Regions from separate parts of the Kitasatospora sp. NPDC048194 genome, predicted to be linked through region 1. Evidence: riboswitches for the same ligand, from Rfam matches in the RefSeq annotation. Region 1 holds a riboswitch; the other holds the start of a gene.
What was found. Region 1 has a riboswitch for glycine ahead of gcvP (aminomethyl-transferring glycine dehydrogenase). Riboswitches for the same ligand answer to the same signal wherever they lie in the genome.
Positions count from the first base shown of each region.

Region 2: another riboswitch for glycine. It lies ahead of gcvT (glycine cleavage system aminomethyltransferase GcvT); the one in region 1 lies ahead of gcvP (aminomethyl-transferring glycine dehydrogenase).

Region 1 is NZ_JBIDAK010000022.1:123,891-131,488, reverse strand. Features, by position in the region: gene ACGF07_RS24845 (DNA polymerase IV) at 1-788, shown strand, start outside; gene ACGF07_RS24840 (MFS transporter) at 963-2,462, opposite strand; gene ACGF07_RS24835 (PRC and DUF2382 domain-containing protein) at 2,627-3,700, opposite strand; glycine riboswitch at 3,927-4,030, shown strand; gene gcvP (aminomethyl-transferring glycine dehydrogenase) at 4,266-7,166, shown strand; gene ACGF07_RS24825 (DUF5999 family protein) at 7,360-7,551, opposite strand.
Region 2 is NZ_JBIDAK010000001.1:508,026-515,623, forward strand. Features, by position in the region: gene glyA (serine hydroxymethyltransferase) at 1-15, opposite strand, end outside; gene gcvH (glycine cleavage system protein GcvH) at 100-477, opposite strand; gene gcvT (glycine cleavage system aminomethyltransferase GcvT) at 600-1,721, opposite strand; glycine riboswitch at 1,953-2,057, opposite strand; gene ACGF07_RS02340 (enhanced serine sensitivity protein SseB C-terminal domain-containing protein) at 2,276-3,070, shown strand; gene ACGF07_RS02345 (enhanced serine sensitivity protein SseB C-terminal domain-containing protein) at 3,187-4,116, shown strand; gene ACGF07_RS02350 (ABC transporter permease) at 4,571-5,560, shown strand; gene ACGF07_RS02355 (ABC transporter substrate-binding protein) at 5,615-7,390, shown strand; gene ACGF07_RS02360 (ABC transporter permease) at 7,488-7,598, shown strand, end outside.

The DNA.
Region 1 (7,598 bases):
GGCTGAGTACGGTGGCGGACCTCGCGGAGGCGGGCGAGGCGGAGTTGGTCGCGCTGCTCGGCCGCGCGCACGGCGCCGGGATCCACCAGATGGCGATAGGGCTGGACGAGCGGCCGGTGGTCGCCGACCAGGACGCGAAGTCGGTCTCGGTGGAGGACACCTACGAGGTGGACCTGGCCGACCGGGACCGGGTGCTGCGCGAGGTGGAGGCGCTCTCGACGCGGTGCGTGCGGCGGCTGCGGGCGGCGGGGCGCTCCGGGCGGACGGTGGTGCTGAAGGTCCGGCGGTTCGACTTCTCGACGCTGACTCGCTCGGAGACGCTCGGCGGGCCGACCGACGACCCGGCGGTGATCACCGCGATCGCGCGCCGGCTGGCCGAGCAGGTGGACATCACTGGCGGGGTGCGGCTGCTGGGGGTGGGCGTGGCGCAGCTCGCCGACTACACCCAGGAGGACCTGTTCGCGCAGGCGCTGCGGGAGGAGGCGGCGGAGCACGCCGAGGCGGTCGAGGCGGCGGAGGCCGAGCAGGAGCGGGAGGCGGCCGCGGTGCGGCGCTGGCTGCCCGGGCAGGACGTCCACCACGCCGAGTTCGGCCCGGGGTGGGTGCAGGGCAGCGGGGTCGGGCGAGTCACCGTACGGTTCGAGACGCCGTGGAGCGGGCCGGGCCGGGTGCGGACCTTCGCGGTCGACGACCCGGCGCTGGAGCCGGCCCGGCCGCTGCCGCTGCGGCGGGTGGCGGACGCGGGCGGGACGGAGGGGGAGGAGGGGCCGCAGCGGCCGGAGGGCTGAGGGGCCCGGGCGGCCCTGCCGGTGGAGGGGGTCGGGACGTGGAACGGCCCCACCCGGTGGGTACCGGGTGGGGCCGTTCACACCGTGCCGGCTCCGCGCGTTCGTGATGCCCTCGCGACGTACGGAGGCCGGGTCCGCGCGCCCTGTCCCTGAGCGCGCGGGCCGGACGCCTCGTCAGGCGTCGGTCTTGACCAGCTGGGTGCTGGAGTCCTGCGGGGTCGAGCCGCCCGGGGCGCCCGGGGCGGCCGCGACCGGCTTGGCGGTGCGGATCAGGAACGGGACGGCACCGGCGACGATGCAGACCACGGCGGTGGCCCAGAACGCGTGCTTGTAGGCGTCCAGGGTGGGCAGCAGCACCGGGATCTTGATCGGGAGCTTCATGGTGTCGCCGGTCAGGATGGCGGTCATCACGGCGGTGCCGATCGCGCCACCGACGGTGCGCAGCACGGAGTTCATGCCGTTGGCGATGCCGCTCTGCTCGACCGGGACGGCGCCGTTGATGAAGGCCGGCATCGCGGCGAAGGCGAGGCCGATGCCGAGGCCGAAGATGGCGGAGGCGGTGTAGATGTCACCCTCGTGGCTGTGACGCAGGGCCAGGTAGGCCATGGCGACGGCGCCGAGGACGCCACCGAGGACCAGCGGCAGGCGGGGGCCGCGGCGGGCGATCAGCATGGCGCCGAGCGGGGCGGCCACCATCGAGCCGATCGCGGACGGCAGCAGCATCACGCCGGCGTGCAGGACGGTCGCGGTGAAGCCGTAGTGGGCCAGCTTCTCCGGGGTCTGGGAGAAGTTGCTGATGACCATGAACGAGCCGTACATGCCGAAGCCGATGAGCAGACCGGCCAGGTTGGTGAAGGCCACGGCCGGGCGGGACATCATCTTCAGGTCCACCAGCGGGTGCGCGACCTTGGTCTCGATGATCCCCCAGACCAGCGCGACCACGGCGGCGACGGCGAACAGGCCGAGGGTCTTGGTGGAGGTCCAGCCCCAGTGGTTGCCCTGGCTCACCGCGACCAGCAGGGCGGAGAGCCAGCCGGCCAGGGCGAGCGCGCCGAGCGGGTCGGCGCCGCCCTCCTTGTCGGTGACCGGGTCGGACGGGACGCGCAGGGCCACCAGGGCGATCGCGATCAGGCCGAAGGCCAGGCCCATCCAGAAGATCGACTTGTAGTTCCAGTGCTCCAGCAGGAGGCCGGTGGCCACCAGGCCGAGGCCGGAGCCGACGCCCATCGAGGCGCTGATGGCGGCGACGCCGCCGGTCACCTTCTGCTTGGGCAGCTCGTCGCGGACGATGCTGATCGCCAGCGGCATCACGCCACCGCCGGCGCCCTGGAGGACGCGGGCGACGACCAGCCAGGTGAAGGAGTGGGTGCCGACCGCCAGTGCGGATCCGGCGACCAGGCCGGCCAGCGAGATGAGCAGCATGGGCTTACGGCCCCGGAGGTCGCCGAAGCGGCCCAGCAGGGGAGTCAGCACGGCTGCGGAGAGCAGGTTGGCGGTCATCAGCCAGGTGATGTTGGACGTGGAGACGTCCAGCTCCTTGGCCAGCGAGGGCAGGATCGGGACGACCGCGGTCTGCACCACGCTGAACGACAGCATCGCCAGGATGAGGGCCGGCAGGACCCGGGCGCTGCTCTGCTTCTCGGCCGCGGTGGTGGGCTGTGGTGCCTCACTCACGGTTGCTTCCTCCCGTACATAGTGAATGAACTGAAGTAAATATGCCCGGAGATACTTCAGAGTGTCAAATATCGAGCGGTTAAGCTTTGGCAAAGCGGGGAAGTCCGGGGCACGGCAAGGGCCCCGGAAGGGATCCGGGGCCCTTGGGGGAGAGGGGCGGGCGGTCAGACCACCGGGCGCGAGCCGTCGGAGCGGGCACCGTTGGTGGCCGGGGCGCTGTCGTCGTGGACCTCGACGTGCTCGCGGCGGAGCTCGTCCTGGACGACCTCCTCGGCGGTGTAGCGCTCGACGACCAGGCGCACCCGCTCGATCGGCGCCAGGTACTTGCGGACGACGGGGCGCTCCTCGCGGAGGGTGACCTCCTCGACGTCCTCGGCGATCTCCTTCTCGGTCAGCGCGGCGCGCTCGGCGTCGCTGACCGGCACCCGCTCCACCCGGACCCGCTCGCGGACCACCGGGACGCGGCGCTCGACCTGCTCGCTGGTCACGTACTTGCGCAGCTTCGCGGTGCCCAGGACGTGCCATTCGGTGGTGATGTCGAGCCGCTCCTCGCGGCAGGTGATCTCGACCGGCGCCGTCATGGCCGAGGTGCCGGTGTCGGCGGAAGGCGCGGGCACCGGCGCGGGGGTGGTCGCAGCCGGTGCGGGCTGCGGCTTCGGCTCGAAGACGGGAGCGGTCGCCACGGGGGCGGCGGGTGCGGGGGCGGCGAGGGTCGGCACGTGGGTCTCCCGGGCGGTGTCGGTGCCGAGGGCGCCGGGGCCGGCGACCGCGGTGGTCGGGCCCGGCTCGGCGGAGTGGAAGGCGAGCGGCGGGGCGGTCGTGGTGGCGGTCGTGGTCGCCGCCGCCGCGACGGCCGGCGCCGTGCCGAAGTCGAGGTCGGGCTGGGCGGTCCGGCCGGGCTCCTCGCCGGCGGTGCGGGCGTCCACCGGGGTGTCGAGCCCGTAGTAGCGGTAGAGCTGGAGCTCCTGGGCCGGCGACAGGTGCTGGCCCACGCCGAAGTCCGGCGAGTCCTTGACCAGCGACTTGTCGTAGGGAACCCGGAGCTCGTCACCGGAGAACTCGCTCGTGGTGAGGGGGACGAAGGCGTCGCGGCCGAAGATGCCGGTTCGCACGGCGGCCCACTCCGGCTGGCCGGTCGCGTCGTCCAGGTACACCTCGTCGACCGTGCCGATCTTGTCTCCGTTGCGGTCGACCGCCTTGTGGCCGATGAGATCCCGGGGGTCGATGTCGGTCTGCACTCTTTCCTCCAGTCCGCTGCGCCTGCGGAACTCCCGCAGGTACGGCGGTCGGAGCACACCCGTCCCGTCCGCCACTTCACACCAAAAGGCATGAATGGGACCGACGCGACCGGGGTGCGCCGGACGGGCTTCGTGCTGGGCCGTCCGGGGGACGCGCGTAGACCTCGAGTGACCTGACGCACCCGTGATCCGAAGGCCGCCCGCTGGTACCCTGGGCCGCGACCGCCGAACCCGCTCGGGAGAGTCCACGACCGCGAAAACCGCTGGTCGGGGCGCCGAAGGAGCAAACCCTCCCCGGAATCTCTCAGGCATCCGTACCGTGCGGGATAGGTCACTCTGGAAAGCAGGGCAGGATCGCCGGCGCGGGAGCCGACGATCACCACCCTCACCGACGGTGCAAGCCGACGGAGCGCCGACAGCGCGACGTGCGGGCGAAGCTCTCAGGTCCCGATGACAGAGGGGGAGGCCTTTCGGGTTCGCCCGCCCGAGCCGGTCCGCCGTCCGCAGCGGATGGCCGTCGGCGTGCGCGCCCCCGCCGGTCCGTGACCAGGAGGCCTCGACCACCATGAACGCCCAGCCGAACGCGGGACGCCCCATCGGCGCCTCGACCCTCACCGAGCTCGAGTCGGCCAGCCCCTTCGAGAACCGCCACATCGGCCCCGACGCCGCCGCCCAGGAGAAGATGCTGGCGTCCGTCGGCTACGGCTCCCTGGACGAGCTCGCCGCCACCGCCGTTCCCGAGGCGATCCGCTCCATCACCGCCCTGGACCTGCCCGCCGGCCGCAGCGAGGCGCAGGTCCTCGCCGAGCTGCGCGAGCTGGCGAGCCGCAACAAGGTGCTCCAGCCGATGATCGGCCTGGGCTACTACGGCACCTTCACCCCGCCGGTCATCCTGCGCAACGTCATGGAGAACCCGGCCTGGTACACCGCCTACACCCCGTACCAGCCGGAGATCTCCCAGGGCCGCCTGGAGGCGCTGCTCAACTTCCAGACCCTGGTCTCCGACCTGACCGGTCTGCCCACCTCCGGCTCCTCGCTGCTGGACGAGGGCACCGCGGCCGCCGAGGCGATGGCCCTGGCCCGCCGCGTCACCAAGGTCAAGGGCGGCGTCTTCCTGGTCGACGCCGAGACCCTCCCGCAGACCATCGCGGTGATCAACACCCGGGCCGTGCCGACCGGTGTCGAGGTCGTCGTCGCGGACCTGTCCGACGGCATCCCGGCCGAGGTCGCCGAGCGCGGCGTCTTCGGCGTGCTGCTGCAGTACCCGGGCGCCACCGGCGTCGTCCGCGACCTCGCCCCGGTGATCGAGCAGGCGCACGGGCTGGGCGCGGTCGTCGCCGTGGCCGCCGACCTGCTTGCGCTGACCCTGCTGAAGTCCCCGGGCTCGCTGGGCGCCGACATCGCCTGCGGCACCTCGCAGCGCTTCGGCGTGCCGATGGGCTTCGGCGGCCCGCACGCCGGCTACCTGTCGGTGCGCGCGGAGTACGCCCGCTCGCTGCCCGGCCGCCTGGTCGGCGTGTCCGTCGACGCCGACGGCAACCGCGCCTACCGCCTGGCGCTGCAGACCCGCGAGCAGCACATCCGTCGCGAGAAGGCCACCAGCAACATCTGCACCGCCCAGGTGCTGCTCGCCGTGATGGCCTCGATGTACGCGGTCTACCACGGCCCGGACGGCCTGGCCGACATCGCCCGGCGCACCCACCGCTACGCCGCCGCCCTCGCCGAGGGCCTGCGGGCCGGCGGCGTCGAGCTGCTGCACGGCGAGTTCTTCGACACCGTCACCGCCGTCGTCCCGGGCCGCGCCGCCGAGATCGCCGCCGCCGCCCGCACCCACGGCATCAACGTCCACCAGGACGGCGCGGACCGGATCTCCGTCTCCACCGACGAGACCACCACCCGCGAGCACCTGGCCGGCGTCTGGGCCGCGTTCGGCGTCCCCGCCGTCGAGATCGCCGAGGCCGCCGAGGCGCTGCCCGCCGCGCTGCTGCGCGAGGACGAGTACCTCACCCACCCGGTCTTCCACAGCCACCGCTCGGAGACCGCCATGCTGCGCTACCTGCGCCGCCTGTCGGACCGGGACTACGCGCTCGACCGCGGCATGATCCCGCTGGGCTCCTGCACCATGAAGCTCAACGCGACCACCGAGATGGAGGCCGTCACCTGGCCGGAGTTCGGTCAGCTGCACCCCTTCGCGCCGATCGACCAGGCCCAGGGCTACCTCACCCTGATCCGCCAGCTGGAGCAGCAGCTGGTCGAGGTCACCGGCTACGACGCCGTCTCGATCCAGCCGAACGCCGGCTCCCAGGGCGAGCTGGCCGGCCTGCTGGCCGTCCGCGCCTACCACCAGGCGAACGGCGACACCCAGCGCGACGTCTGCCTGATCCCGTCCTCCGCGCACGGCACCAACGCCGCCTCCGCGGTGATGGCCGGCATGCGCGTGGTCGTGGTGAAGACCCTGGTCGACGGCGACGTGGACGTCGAGGACCTGAAGGCCAAGATCGAGCAGCACCGCGACAACCTGTCCGTGCTGATGGTCACCTACCCGTCCACCCACGGCGTGTACGAAACCCAGATCACCGAGATCTGCGCCCTGGTGCACGAGGCCGGTGGCCAGGTCTACGTGGACGGCGCCAACCTGAACGCCCTGGTCGGCCTGGCCAAGCCGGGCAAGTTCGGTGCGGACGTCTCGCACCTGAACCTGCACAAGACCTTCTGCATCCCGCACGGCGGCGGCGGCCCGGGTGTCGGCCCGGTCGCGGTGCGCGCCCACCTGGCGCCGTACCTGCCGAACCACCCGCTGCAGGAGGAGGCCGGCCCGGCCACCGGTGTCGGCCCGATCTCGGCCGCGCCGTGGGGCTCGGCGGCGATCCTGCCGATCTCCTGGGCGTACGTCCGGCTGATGGGCGGCGAGGGCCTGAAGCACGCCACCCAGGTCGCGGTGCTGAACGCCAACTACATCGCCAAGCGGCTCGCGCCGCACTTCCCGGTGCTCTACACCGGCCCGGGCGGCCTGGTCGCGCACGAGTGCATCATCGACCTGCGTCCGCTGACCAAGGAGACGGGCGTGACGGTGGACGACATCGCCAAGCGCCTGATCGACTACGGCTTCCACGCGCCGACGATGTCCTTCCCGGTGGCCGGCACGCTGATGATCGAGCCGACCGAGTCCGAGGACCTGCACGAGATCGACCGGTTCTGCGACGCGATGATCGAGATCCGGGCCGAGATCGAGAAGGTCGGCTCGGGCGAGTGGGCGGCCGAGGACAACCCGCTGCGCAACGCCCCGCACACCGCCGCCGCCCTGGCCGGCGACTGGGCGCACGGCTACTCGCGGCAGGAGGCGGTCTTCCCGGCGGGCGTGAACCCGGCGGACAAGTACTGGCCGCCGGTGAGCCGGATCGACGGCGCGTACGGCGACCGCAACCTGGTCTGCTCCTGCCCGCCGCTGGACGAGTACGGCGTCTGATCCCGCGGACGCGGACGAAGAGGGGCAGGGCCCCGGCAGAACGTTTCTGCCGGGGCCCTGCCCTGTGCGCTGTCCGGTCGGCGGCCACCCCGTCGGGCGGTGCCGGGGCCCATGGCCACCGGTCGTACGGCTGCGGCGGTACGGGTCGGGTCGGTCGGGCCCCGGCGCCGGGTCGACCCGGCGCCGGGAGGCCTCAGGCCGCGTGGGCGACGGGGCGGCGCGGGGCGATCACCCGGCCGTCGGGCAGCAGCTCTCCGGTGTCCTCGAACAGGACGACGCCGTTGCAGAGCAGGCTCCAGCCCTGCTCAGGGTGGCAAGCCACCGGCACGGCCGCCTCGCGGTCCTCGGACTCGGCCGTCGGGCACTCAGGACGGTGCTGGCACATACGCGTACCCTCGCTTCGCTCTGCGATCCTCCCCGTGGTGCGGTCCC
Region 2 (7,598 bases), on a different contig from region 1:
GTTGAGAACCGTCATGGTGTGGTCTTCCCGGGGAGGAGAGCGGAGGGACGGCGGGGTCGGGCGGGCCGCCGTGGTGCGGCCCGCCCGGTCACGAGCGGGTCAGCTGTGGGTGAGCGCGTCGTACTCGTCGGCGCTGAGCAGCTCGTCGGTGGACTCGACGCGCACCTTGAACAGCCAGCCGCCCTCGAAGGGGGCGCTGTTCACCAGGCTGTTGTCGTCCAGGACGTCCTGGTTGACCTCGGTGACCTCGCCGGTCACCGGGGAGTACAGGTCGCTGACCGACTTGGTCGACTCCAGCTCGCCGCAGGTCTCGCCGGCGGCCACGGTGTCGCCGACCTCGGGCAGCTGCACGTAGACGATGTCACCGAGCGCGTCGGCGGCGTGCTTGGTGATGCCGACCGTGGAGACACCGTCGGCGTCCGCGGCCGTCAGCCACTCGTGCTCCTTGGTGTACTGCAGGTGCTGGGGGTTGCTCATGGCGTCATTCTCCAGGATGGGAAGCGGGTACGACGAAGCGGGCCGCCAGGCGGACGGCTCCGACGTGCGGGTATGGGGGAAGGAAGGGGCCGGCCGGGCCCGCGGGCCCGGCCGGGGCGGGCTCAGCGGGCGCGCTTGTAGAACGGCAGCGCCACGACCTGGACCGGCTCGTGCTTGCCGCGCACGTCCACCGCGACGGTGGTGCCGGGGGCGGCGTGGGCGGCGTCGACGTAGGCCATCGCGATCGGCTTGCCCAGGGTCGGGGAGGGCGCGCCCGAGGTGATCCGGCCGATCGGAGCTCCCTCGGTGGAGACCACGGTGTACTCGGCGCGGGGCACCCGCTTGCCCTCGGAGACCAGGCCGACCAGCACCTTCGGCGGGTTGGCCTCGGCCGCGGCGGCCGCCTGCTCCAGCGCCTTGCGGCCGACGAAGGCGCCGTCGTTGGTCGTCTTGTCGAAGCGGACGACCCGGCCCAGGCCCGCGTCGAAGGGGGTGAGGTCGGTGGACAGCTCGTGCCCGTACAGCGGCATGCCCGCCTCCAGGCGCAGGGTGTCGCGGCAGGACAGCCCGCACGGCACCAGGCCGCGGCCCTCGCCGGCGGCGGTCAGCGCCTGCCAGACGTCCTCGGCGTCGCCCGGGTGGCAGAAGATCTCGAAGCCGTCCTCGCCGGTGTAACCGGTGCGGGCCAGCAGCACGTCGCGGTCGGCGACCCGGGCCGGGAGGATCGCGTAGTACTTCAGGCCGGGCAGGTCGGCGTCCGTGGTTCCGGCCAGGATCGCGGTGGACTCCGGGCCCTGGACGGCGATCAGGGCGTAGGTGTCGCGGTCGTCGGTGACGACGGCGTCGAAGCCCTTGGCGCGGGCGATCAGCTCGTCCAGGACCAGCTGGGCGTTGGAGGCGTTGGCGACGACCAGGAAGGCGTCCTCGCGCAGCCGGTAGACGATCAGGTCGTCCAGGATGCCGCCGTCCTCGGCGCAGATCATGGTGTAGCGGGCGCGCAGCACGCCCAGCGCGGAGACGAAGCCGACCAGCGCGTGGTCCAGCATCTCGCCGGCCTGCGGGCCGGTGACGGTGATCTCGCCCATGTGCGAGAGGTCGAACAGACCGGCCTTGGTGCGGACGGCGAGGTGCTCCTCGCGCTCGCTGCCGTAGCGCAGCGGCATGTCCCAGCCGGCGAAGTCGGTCATGGTCGCGCCGAGGGCGCGGTGCAGCGCGTCGAGCGCGGTCAGGCGGAGGGACGACATGGCCAGGAACTCCTCGGTCGGGGCACTCAGGGGTGCACGCGCCGGGACGGGACCCGCTCGGGGACCGACCCTGCGCGCGGGCATGCGGCGGCGTGGGTCTCCCCATCTGTCGTCGAACCTGAGAGCTTCACCGCCCACCTGCCCGCAGCTGTTTCCAGCATCCAGGACAGCATGGCGGCTTGCACCGTGGGTGGGCGCGCGACAGGGCCGGGCGCCGCTTTCCAGATGTGCCTAACCCGTGCGGTAAGGGGGCCTGAGAGATTCCGGGGAGGACTTGCTCCTTCGGCGCCGGCCGTACCGCCTGGGCGGCACTCCGGACTCTCCCGCGCGGGTTCGAGCGGCCGGTGTGGAGTTGTGGGGGCCCGCGGCGCATGCCGTCGGACGCGCACATCATGGCACGTCCACGGGCGCGGGGGGAGGGGGGCCCGGTCACACCGCCCGAAGTCGAACCCGTGCCCGACCGGCGCCCGACCGGCGTCCCACCGGGCCCCTAGACTTCTGCGCGTCGGCGCAGCAGTGGGCGGCCGACCGGCACGAGGGCGGATCGGCGGCGCATGGAGTACCCGGTGGAGCAGCAGCAGGGGTGGGGCGGCCCGGAGGCGGCGCCGCCGGGCGGCGCCTGGCCGGCCAACGAGCTGGAGCAGGTGCTGACGGCCGCGCTGGGCGACCCCGGCGCGACGCCGCGGGTGATCGAGGTGCTGGCCCGCAGCCAGGTGTGGATCCCGCTGCCGGCCGGCGGCGATCCGGCCGGGCAGTCGCTGGACCTGCCGACCGTCGAACTGGCCGGGGACCCGTACGTGCCGGTGTTCTCCTCGCAGGAGGTGTTCCTGCAGCAGGCGCCGGGGATGGCCTTCGCGATCGCGCCGGCCTGGGAGTTCGCCCGCGGACTGCCGCTGGGCGTGGGCATCGCGGTCAATCCCGAGGCCGCGGTGGGCATCCCGGTGCCGCCGCAGGGCGTGGCGGAGCTGCGCCGCGGGCCGCGGGAGGACCGCTGGGACCAGCCGGAGGCGCCGACCGGCGGCCGGGTGGCGCTGCGCGAGCCGGTGCCGGGCGAGGACCCGGAGCACTTCCTGGCCGCCTGCCGGGCCGAACTGTCGGCGCTGCCGGGGGTGCTGACCGCGCGCCGGGCGCTGGCCAGCATCGAGGGCGAGCCGACCGTGATGTTCGTGGGCGTCCAGTTGGATCCGGCCGCCCCGGCCGACCCGGGCGCGGTGAACGAGGCGCTCGGCCGGGCGCTGGGAACCGCGCCGCTGCCGGGCGGCGTCCACCTCGTGCTGCTCGACCTCGCCGACGACCCGGTGGTCGAGTGGCTGCTCACCCGGGTACTGCCTTTCTATACGCGGATGTGAGCGGGGATCGTTCGTGAGCACGTCGCCGTGGCGGTGGCCGGTGCCGCGCCATAGGGTGCGTGCAGGCGGCTGACGGGCCGGCTGGGTTGAGGAAAGAGGCGCGGCGAGGTGGGCGCATGAGTGCGGGAGCGGGAACGGGCGGTGGGCCGGGCCCCTGGGGCCAGGCGCCGGCCGGGCGCCCGGCGGATCCGGGCGCGTTGGAGCGCGCCCTGCGCGACGTCGCGCCGGAGCGTTACGACGCGTACGAGCGGCTGCTGCACGCGCTCGCCGACGGCCAGGTCTGGATGCTGCTCTGGCACGGCACGCCGGGCAGCCCGGACGCGCAGTACGGGAACATGGAGATCAGCGGCCACGGCTACGCCCCGGCCGTGACCTCGCCCGAGCAGCTGACGGCCTCCGGCTGGGCCCGGGCCCACGAGGTCATCTCCGGGCGGGAGATCGCCGCCTCGCTGTACCGCACCCGCTGGGGCCTGTGGCTCAATCCGCACGCCCCCGGCGGCGGGGTCGGCGTGCCGTGGGCGGACCTGCGGCGGATCGCCGCGGGTCTGGACCGGCTGCCGGCCGGCCCCCTGAAGCTGAGCGAGCCGCAGGTGAACGCCCAGCAGTTCTTCGCGCTGCTGGAGCGGCAGGCCGGCGAGGTGCGCGCGGTGCGGGCGCTGCGCCGGGCCTGGGTGCAGCCCGCGGTGGGGGAGCCGTACCTGGCGATCGGCCTGGACCTCTACGAGAGTTCGCCGCCGGCCGTGGAGGCGGTGCGGGCGCTGATGCAGCGGGCGATCGCGGTGGCGCCCGAGGGGCTCGCGGTGTCCACCGTGGCGATGGCCGACGAGTACGACCCGGTGGCGCTGTGGATGCGCGCCAACGCCCGGCCGTTCTTCGACCGGGAGGCGGGGCGCCCGCCGACCGGCCCGTACCCGCCGGTGCCGTACCCGGCGCAGTCGCTGCCGGGGCAGCCGGCGCCGGGGTGGTCCTACGGCCCGCAGCCGAACGCGCCGGGCTGGGGGCAGCCGCAGGGGCCGCGGTCGTGGCCCGGATACCCGGGCCGCTGACAAACCCGGGACCAAACGCATATTCACCAAGCCGACCTGATTCGCCATCAGGTCGGCTTCGGTGCTTTCCGGACGAATTTCCCGTTCCCGAAGTCCGCCCATCTTGACATGGCTGTTACAGCCGTGTGAAGAGGGATATGCCGAAGACCGGGGAGGTGCATGCACGCAGATCACAGTTGGGCATCTGTCGCTTGTCAGGGCTGGCGCAAGCCAGTTCGCATGACAGAGAGTTCTGCGCAACGCATCGCGCGTACTGGAAACCCCACAAAGGTGAGCGCGCACGCCGACAGCTCGACCACGCGACGCCCATCCCGCGTGGTGGCAGTGCCTGTGCACGACGCACTGCCGCGCGCACCGCTCCTCCTAAGCACCTCCGCACGTCCGCAGCCGCACCGCCGAAGCCGGCGCCCGGCACCCGTGGGCCGGCCACCGTCGGCGAGGGGACCAACTGACCATGACCGCATCCGTGACCACCGCCGGGAACGAACCGGAGGCGCCAGCCACCGCGAGCCCGGCCAAGACGATCGAGGGCCGTTCCCTCGGTCGGATCGCCTGGACCCGCTTCAAGCGGGACAAGGCCGCCGTCGCCGGCGGCATCGTGGTGATCCTGCTGATCCTGCTCGCCGTGCTGTCCGGGCCGATCGAGGCCCTGTTCGGGCTCGACCCCGACCAGCCGAACACGGACCTGCTGGACGCCGACCTCGGCGGCCTGCCGCTCGGGGACTGGGGCGGGATGAGCGGGGACCACCTGCTCGGCATCGACCCCCTGCAGGGCCGCGACCTGCTCGCCCGCGTGGTCGACGGCTCGTGGGTCTCCCTGCTGGTCGCCTTCGGCGCGACCGTGCTGTCCAACACCCTCGGCACCGTGCTCGGCGTGATGGCCGGTTACTACGGCGGCTGGGTGGACACCCTGATCAGCCGGTTGATGGACGTCTTCCTGGCGTTCCCGCTGCTGCTCTTCGCCATCGCGATCTCCGCCTCGCTCCAGGGCGGCGCGTTCGGCCTGCACGGCCTCCCGCTGCACATCATGGTGCTGATCTTCGTGATCGGCTTCTTCAACTGGCCCTACATGGGCCGGATCGTGCGCGGACAGACCCTTTCGCTGCGCGAGCGGGAGTTCGTCCACGCCGCCCGCAGCCTCGGCGCCCGCGGCCCGTTCATCCTGTTCAAGGAGCTGCTGCCGAACCTGGTCGGCCCGATCCTGGTCTACTCGACCCTGCTGATCCCGACCAACATCCTCTTCGAGGCCGGCCTGAGCTTCCTCGGCGTCGGCATCCAGCCCCCGCAGTCCTCCTGGGGCGGCATGCTCGCCGACGCGAAGAACTACTACCAGGTGGACCCCCAGTACATGGTGGTCCCCGGCCTGGCGATCTTCATCACCGTGCTCGCGTTCAACCTGCTCGGCGACGGGCTGCGTGACGCCCTCGATCCCAAGAGCAACTGACCCAGCGTCAGGGCGCCTTTCCTCCTCCACATCCTCAAGGGGTTGATCTCACCCATGCGTAGGTCCCGTACCGTCGCGCTGACCGCCGCGGCCGCCGCCGTGGTCCTGGTCGTCACCGGCTGCTCGTCCAGCTCCAAGAGCGGCGACGCCAAGTCCTCCTCGGCAAGCTCCAACGACTCGAGCGGCGGCGCCGACGCGGCCACCAAGCAGATCGTCAACGCCTCGGACAAGAAGGGCGGGACGGTCACCTACGAGATGAAGGGCACCCCGGACTCCCTCGACCCGGGCAACACCTACTACGCGTACATCTACAACTTCTCGCGCCTGTACGGGCGTCCGCTGACCACCTTCAACCCGGCGGCCGGCGCGGACGGCAACAAGCTCGTCCCGGACCTCGCCGAGTCGCTGGGCCAGCCCAGCGCGGACGGCCTGACCTGGACCTACAAGCTGCGCGCGGGCCTGAAGTACGACGACGGCACCCCGATCACCTCCAAGGACGTCAAGTACGCCGTGGAGCGCTCGAACTTCGCGCCCGAGGTGAACTCGAACGGCCCGACCTACTTCCACGACCTGCTGGTCGACAACCCGACGCCGTACCAGGGCCCGTACAAGGACAAGACCGGCGACCTGAAGTCGATCGAGACGCCGGACGACACCACGATCGTCTTCCACCTCCAGCACCCCTTCGCCGACTTCGACTACCTGGTCAGCGCCCCGCAGACGGTGCCGGTCCCGCAGGCCAAGGACACCGGTGCCGACTACGTGAAGCACGTCGTGGCCTCGGGCGCCTACAAGTTCGAGTCCTACGAGGACGGCAAGCAGGCCGTCCTGGTGCCGAACACCAACTGGGACAAGAGCACCGACCCGATCCGCAAGCAGCTCGCGGACAAGATCGTGCTCAAGATGAACATCGACCAGGCCACCATCGACAAGGACCTGCTGGCCGGCAACGCCCAGGTCGACCTGGTCGGCGGCGGCGTCGACCCGCAGACCCAGGCGCAGATCCTGCGCGACCCGAAGCTCAAGGCCAAGACCGACAACGCCTACGGCGGCCGCCTGGTCTACATGGCGATCAACACCAAGGTCGCGCCGTTCGACAACGTCGACTGCCGCAAGGCCGTCCAGTACGCGATCGACAAGGTCGCCGTGCAGACCGCGCTCGGCGGCCCGATCCGCGGCCAGGTGGCCAACACCGTCCTTCCGCCGGACATCCCGGGCCACCAGGACTTCAACCTGTACGAGACCAAGGACAACAAGGGCGACCAGGCCAAGGCCAAGGACGCGCTGAAGGCCTGCGGCAAGGACGGCGGCTTCACCACCGTCCTGTCCGCCCGCACCGAGCGCGCCACCGAGGTCGCCGCGGCCACCCAGATCCAGGCCCAGCTGAAGAACATCGGCATCAACGTCGAGATCCAGCAGTACCCGCAGGGCAAGTACCTGACCGACTCGGCCGGTGCGCCGCAGTTCACCCAGGACCACAACATCGGTCTGATGATGATGCAGTGGGGCGCCGACTGGCCGACCGGCTACGGCTTCCTGCAGCAGATCGTCGACGGCCGGGCGATCAAGGCGTCCGGCAACAGCAACCTGGCCCAGCTGAACGACCCGGCCGTCAACAAGCTGCTCGACGACGCCGCGGTCAACCCGGACCGGGCCGCCCGCGAGAAGATCTACGGCGACATCGACAAGAAGGTCATGGAGTCCGCGGTCTACGTCCCGCTCACCGACTTCAAGGTCTTCCTGTACCGCCCGGACAGCGCCACCAACCTCGGGTCCAACCCGGCCTGGTCGGGGGAGTACGACTACCTGAACATCGGCACCACCAAGTAAGAGCCTGGCTCCGCATCCCTGAAGGCAGGTGAAGGCAGCGGCGCCCGCCGCCGTCCGGCAGACCCCGGACGGCGGCGGCCGCCGGAGCCGCCCAACTGTGTTTGCCTACATCATCCGCAGGATCCTCGCGGCCGCGGTGCTGCTGCTGGTCGTCAGCGCGGTCACCTTCGCGATCTTCTTCCTGCTCCCGCGCTTCGCCGGCGAGACC